2 linked regions of the Bradyrhizobium sp. WD16 genome follow. The protein of the gene in region 1 binds, or shares a complex with, the protein of each later gene. Links are inferred from orthologs where the notes say so. Each region holds a gene or a part of one and is shown in the gene's direction. Other genes may lie near its edges.

The links.
Region 2: the proteins of DB459_RS06925 (region 1) and accD are in contact, whole or in part, in a solved structure (PDB 8UXZ), measured with the Escherichia coli proteins. The link is inferred for Bradyrhizobium sp. WD16 from one-to-one orthologs.

What each region holds. Positions count from the first base shown.
Region 1 is NZ_CP028908.1:1,491,932-1,495,577, forward strand. The notes cover bases 395-3,261. They hold DB459_RS06925 (acetyl-CoA carboxylase carboxyltransferase subunit alpha), read left to right. Parts: upstream 395-1,280; coding sequence 1,281-2,243; downstream 2,244-3,261. Other genes in these bases: xerD (site-specific tyrosine recombinase XerD), read left to right, coding at 395-1,105; DB459_RS06930 (murein L,D-transpeptidase family protein), read left to right, coding at 2,580-3,261. Also shown: DB459_RS06915 (histidine kinase), read left to right, coding at 1-123; more of xerD, read left to right, coding at 140-394; more of DB459_RS06930, read left to right, coding at 3,262-3,646. UniProt on the Escherichia coli protein: Component of the acetyl coenzyme A carboxylase (ACC) complex. First, biotin carboxylase catalyzes the carboxylation of biotin on its carrier protein (BCCP) and then the CO(2) group is transferred by the carboxyltransferase to acetyl-CoA to form malonyl-CoA.
Region 2 is NZ_CP028908.1:1,828,931-1,831,774, reverse strand. It holds accD (acetyl-CoA carboxylase, carboxyltransferase subunit beta), read left to right. Parts: upstream 1-893; coding sequence 894-1,796; downstream 1,797-2,844. Other genes in the region: DB459_RS08430 (folylpolyglutamate synthase/dihydrofolate synthase family protein), read left to right, coding at 1,889-2,844; trpA (tryptophan synthase subunit alpha), read left to right, coding at 1-833.

The sequences.
Region 1 (3,646 bases):
GCCGCTGTGGCGATCATTGGCGGGATCGTCTATGGCGGCATCTACGCCCTGGCCAATTTCGTCACGCCGGTGCCGCGGGAGATCACCGTCTCGGTGCCGCCGGACAAGTTCATCAAGCGCTGATCGCGGCGGAGGCCGGATGGCAGGCCCAGCACGACAATCCCGCACCAGCCAGTCCGATGCCGGCCTGGCGCAGCTCTTTCTCGACATGCTGGCGGCCGAGCGCGGCGCCGGCGACAACACGCTGAGCGCCTATCGCAACGATCTCGACGACCTCGCCGCCTTCCTCGCCGCGCGCAAGTCGAGCTTCGCCTCGGCCGATACCGACGCCCTGCGCGCCTATCTCGCCGACCTCGATGCCCGCGGCTTCAAGTCCACCACGGCGGCGCGCCGGCTGTCGGCGATGCGCCATCTGTTCCGCTTCCTGCTGACCGAACAGCTCCGCCGCGACGACCCGGCGGCGATCCTGGCCGGCCCCAGGCGCGGCCGGGCGCTGCCCAAGGTCCTGACCATTGCCGATGTCGACCGCCTGCTCACCGCGGCCAAAGCCGCGACAGAGGTGGCGGGGCTGAATGCTGCGCAGCGCCTGCGCGCCCTGCGGCTCTATTGCCTGCTGGAAGTGCTTTACGCCACCGGGCTGCGCGTCTCCGAACTGGTGGCGCTGCCGGTCACCGCGGCGCGGCGGGATGCGCGCATGATCATGGTCCGCGGCAAGGGTGACAAGGAGCGCCTCGTCCCCCTCAATGACGCCGCCCGCGCCGCCATGGCCGCCTATCTCGCAGCCCACGACGCCACGCACGGCAAGGACGGCCGCAGCCGATGGCTGTTTCCGTCCTTCGGCGACAGCGGCCATCTGACCCGGCAGCATTTCGCCCGCGAGCTCAAGGAATTGGCCGCCGCCGCCGGCCTGTCGCCGCGGCTCGTCAGCCCGCATGTGCTGCGCCATGCCTTCGCCAGCCATCTGCTGCACAATGGTGCCGACCTGCGCATCGTCCAGACCCTGCTCGGCCACGCCGATATATCCACCACGCAGATCTACACCCACGTGGTCGAGGAGCGGCTCAAGAGCCTCGTTCGCGACCTGCACCCCCTCGCCGATGGCTGAGCGCAAGCGCCGCTTTCTTGTGTGGACGGCTTCCACTTTGGCGAAAAATGCTCTAGCGCATGCGTGGAATTGCCCCGCCGATCAGGCAATTTTCACTAATGCATTGATCGTGCACGTTTAATTCTCGCCTGCCAGCCTTTTCGCGTTGCCGCGGAAGGGTTCCCATATGTCAACCATGCCGGATCCGATGCGCAGCTATCTCGATTTCGAAAAGCCGATCGCCGAACTCGATTCCAAGATCGATGAATTGCGCGCGCTTGCCGCATCGGGCAGCGACATCGGTGACGAAGTCGCCCGGCTCGAGGACAAGTCCCGCCAGTCGCTCGACGAGCTCTATGCGACGCTCACCCCCTGGCAGAAGACGCTGGTCGCCCGTCATCCACAGCGGCCGCACTGCCTCGACTACGTCAACGCCCTGATCACCGAATTCACCCCGCTGGCGGGCGACCGCAAGTTCGCCGAGGACCAGGCGCTGGTCGGCGGCTTCGGCCGCTTCCGCGGTGAGAGCGTCTGCGTCATCGGCCAGGAGAAGGGCGCCACCACCGAGAGCCGGCTCAAGCACAATTTCGGCATGGCCCGACCCGAGGGATATCGCAAGGCGGTGCGGCTGATGGAAATGGCCGACCGTTTCGGCATTCCGGTGATCTCGCTGGTGGATACGGCCGGCGCCTATCCCGGCATCGGCGCGGAAGAGCGCGGCCAGGCCGAGGCGATCGCCCGCTCGACCGATGCCTGCCTCCAGCTCACTGTGCCCAATGTGGCACTGGTGATCGGCGAAGGCGGCTCCGGCGGCGCCATCGCCATCGCCACCGCCAACCGGGTCCTGATGCTGGAGCACGCCATCTACAGCGTGATCTCGCCCGAGGCGGCCTCCTCGATCCTGTGGCGCGACGGCACCAAGGCGCAGGAAGCGGCGACCAACATGAAGATCACCGCGCAGGATCTGCTGCGCTTCGGCGTCATCGACGGCATCCTCAAGGAGCCGAGCGGCGGCGCTCACCGCGATCCCGACGCCATGATCACCACGGCCGGCAATGCCATCGCGCTGGCGCTCGACGAGCTGCGACCGCTCGACGGCAAGGTGCTGCGCGACCAGCGCCGGCAGAAATTCCTCGCCATCGGCCGCAGGCTGGGCTGACAAGGGCCCCGCCGCGACGGGGAATTGCGGCATTTTCGGGGCAGCCCCCGCCATCGACCGTCGTTCCGGTCTTTACCGTTGATTCACCACGGAACCGGCGGCCGGGGCGCCGACCGGGAAACGAGTTGCGGCAGGCAAACCTTAAGGATAAAAATTTAGCCATCGGCGTCGTCGACGTCGATGGTCCGGTTTGGGGGTCAGGGTTCGACTTGGTCGTGCCTTTTCGCCGACACAGTCTGCGCTGACGCTGTTTGCCGTCGACAGCTGGGGCCGCGGGATTGCGGCCCGTAAGCTGCCCGGCGCGACAGGGCCGGTCCCGGGGTGCGGAGCTTCAGAGTGAAATCACGCCTGCCCGTTCGTGCGCTTGTCGCATCGGCCGCCGCCGCGGCTTCGCTTGCGCTTGCCGGCTGCGATGGCGACAGCCTCTCGACCAGCGCCAAGGCCAACAAGCCGATACCGGAAAAGCTCGTCGCCGAGATGGACGCGAAGAACATGGACAAGGCATCGCCGATGCTTGTCCGGCTGTTCAAGCAGGAGGCCGAGCTCGAGGTCTGGAAGCAGGATCGCAACGGCCGTTTCGCGCTGCTCAAGACCTATCCGATCTGCCGCTGGTCGGGCGATCTCGGCCCGAAAGTCCGCGAAGGCGACCGTCAGGCGCCGGAGGGCTTCTACACCATCACGCCGGCGCAGATGAATCCGCAGTCGGCCTACTATCTCTCGTTCAACATGGGCTATCCCAACGCCTTCGACCGCTCGCTCGGCCGCACCGGCTCGCAGCTGATGGTCCATGGCGACTGCTCCTCGCGCGGCTGCTACGCCATGACCGACGAGCAGATTTCGGAGATCTACTCGCTCGGCCGCGAGGCCTTTTTCGGCGGCCAGCGCGCCTTCCAGGTGCAGGCCTATCCGTTCCGGATGACGCCGCAGAACTTCGCCAAGCACCGCGACAACCCGAACATGCCTTTCTGGAAGATGATCAAGGAAGGCAGCGACCACTTCGAGATGACGCGGCAGGAGCCCAAGGTCGACGTCTGCGACCGCCATTACGTATTCGACGCCCAGCCGCCGGCGGGCTCGACCAAGCCGCTCAGCTTCAATCCGACCGGCGCCTGTCCCGCCTACCAGATCCCCGAAGAGATCGCCGACGCAGTGCGCGAGAAGCAGCGTGAGGACGAGATCAAGACCGCCGAGCTGATCGGCCGCGGCACACCGCAGGCAAGGCGCAACACCGGCATCGACGGCGGCATGAATGCGGTCTTCGCCGCCAAGATTCCGAACGGCCAGACCGGCCTGTCCGATCCGACCACCCCGAACTTCTCGGTGGCCTCGTATTCGCCTGCGCCAGGGACCATTCCGCCGACGGTCAATCCGCCGCAAGCGCCCGAACCGCGGGCCGACGCCGG
Region 2 (2,844 bases), 340 kb from region 1 along the record:
CCCGTATCGACGTCCGTTTCGAGGCCCTCAAGAACGAGGGCCGCGCCGCCTTCGTCACCTTCGTGATGTGCGGTGACCCAGACCTCGCGACATCGCTGGAGATCATCAAGGCGCTGCCGAAGGCCGGCGCCGACGTGATCGAGGTCGGCATGCCCTTCACCGATCCCATGGCCGATGGACCGGCGATCCAGGCCGCCGGCCTGCGCGCGCTCAAGGCCGGCACGACGCTGGCGAAGACGCTCGGCCTGGTGCGCCAGTTCCGCGCCGGCGACGACGTCACGCCGCTGGTCCTGATGGGCTATTACAATCCGATCTATATCTACGGGGTCGAGCGCTTCCTCGTCGACGCCAAGGCGGCCGGCGTCGATGGCCTGATCATCGTCGACCTGCCGCCGGAAGAGGATGACGAATTGTGCCGTCCGGCGCTCAGGGCCGGGCTCAACTTCATTCGCCTCGCCACCCCGACGACCGACGACAAGCGCCTGCCCGCGGTGCTCACGAATACCTCGGGCTTCGTCTATTACGTCTCGATCACCGGCATCACCGGCAGCGCCAGCGCCGACAGCAAGGCGGTGAGCGCGGCGGTGGACCGCATCAAGCGCCACACTGCCCTGCCGGTCTGTGTCGGCTTCGGCATCCGTACGCCGGAGGCGGCCGCGGCCATCGCCGGTCACGCCGACGGCGTCGTGGTCGGCTCGGCGCTGGTCGATGCGCTGCGCGGCTCGCTGGATGGCGAGGGCCGCGCGACGGCGGCCACGCTCGATGCCGTCACTACTCTCGCCCGGGCGCTGGCCGAGGGCGTGCACGGCGTCGCCAAGACCAACAAGGCTTGAAAGGCCCCCTTGCCGGCCCGCCGGGCCGGACGCACATAAGCGGCTAAGGAGCTCGTTTACATGAACTGGATCACCAACGTCGTCCGTCCCAAGATCCGCAGCATTCTGCGGCGGGAGACGCCGGAGAATCTCTGGATCAAGTGCCCGGATTCCGGGCAGCTGGTGTTCTACAAGGACGTCGAGAGCAACCAGTTCGTCATTCCCGGCTCGAACTACCACATGCGCATGGGCGCGGTGGCGCGGCTCAAATCGGTCTTCGACAACGAGACCTGGTTCGACGTTGCGTTGCCGGAGGTCGCGGTCGATCCGCTCAAGTTCCGCGACGAGCGCAAATATGTCGATCGTCTCAAGGACGCCCGCGCCAAGACCGGCCTCAACGATTCGGTGAAAGTCGGTTTCGGCAGGCTGGAAGGCTCGCCGACGGTGGTCGTGGTCCAGGACTTCGATTTCATGGGCGGTTCGCTCGGCATGGCGGCCGGCGAGGCCATCATCAAGGGTCTTGAACTCGCGGTCGAAAAGAAATCGCCGTGCATCGTCTTCGCCGCGTCCGGCGGTGCCCGCATGCAGGAAGGCATCCTCTCGCTGATGCAGCTGCCGCGCACCACGGTCGCGGTGCAGATGCTGCGCGAGGCGCGACTGCCCTACATCGTCGTGCTGACCAATCCGACCACCGGCGGCGTCACGGCGTCCTACGCCATGCTCGGCGACGTCCAGATCGCCGAGCCCGGCGCCCTGATCGGCTTCGCCGGCGCCCGGGTCATCGAGCAGACGATCCGCGAGAAGCTGCCCGAGGGCTTCCAGCGCGCCGAATATCTCAAGGATCACGGCATGGTCGACATGGTGGTCCACCGTCACCAGCTGCGGTCGACCCTGGCGCGGCTGTGCCGACTGCTGATGAAGACGCCGGCGGTGGAGAATTCCGGGCGGAATGCGGCCATTGCGGCCGCCGCGCCGGCCTCGTGACCGCGCGAGCGGCGGTGCCGGCGCCCCTCGACGACATTCTCGCGCGGCTCTCTGCGCTGCATCCCAAGCGCATCGACCTGACGCTCGACCGCATGCTGCGGATCCTCGACGCCCTCGGCCATCCCGAGCGGCGGCTGCCGCCGGTCATCCATGTCGCCGGCACCAACGGCAAGGGATCGACCGTGGCCTATCTGCGCGCCATTCTCGAGGCCGCGGGGCTCGCCGTTCACACCTACACCTCGCCGCATCTCGTGCGCATCAACGAACGTTTTCGCCTCGGCCGCGTCGGCGGCGGCGAATTGACGAGCGACGACGCGTTGCGCGCGGTGCTGGCCGAATGCGAGGCGGTCAATGCCGGCGCCCCGATCACGGTGTTCGAGATGGAAACGGCGGCGGCGCTGACGCTGTTCGCCTCGCATCCGGCCGACGCGGTGCTGCTCGAAGTCGGCCTCGGCGGCCGGCTCGACGCCACCAATGTGATCGATCAGCCGGCGGTGAGCGTCATCGCCCCCGTCAGCATCGATCATCAGGACTTTCTCGGGGACACGCTCGCGGCCATCGCCGGCGAGAAGGCCGGCATCATCAAGCGGCGGGTGCCGGTGGTATCGGCGGCGCAGCCGGCCGAGGCCGAGGCGGTGATCGAACTGGCGGCGCGCCGTGCCGGCGCACCGTTGCACATGGCCGGCCAGCATTGGCACGTCGATGTCGAGCATGGACGTCTGGTCTATCACGACGAGCGCGGCCTGCTCGATCTGTCCGCGCCGCGGCTGTTCGGCCGCCATCAGTTCGACAATGCCGGGCTGGCGATCGCCGCGCTGCGGGCCACCGACGCCTTCCGTATCGAGCAGTCGGCCTTCGAGACCGGCATCGCCCGCGCCGAATGGCCGGCGCGGATGCAGCGGCTGACCTCGGGTGCCCTGCTCGCGGTAGCGCCGCCGGATGCCGAGATCTGGCTCGACGGCGGCCACAATGTCGACGGCGGCCGGGTGGTCGCTGCCGCCATCGGCGACCTCGAGGAGCGGGTGTCGCGGCCGCTGGTCGTGATCGC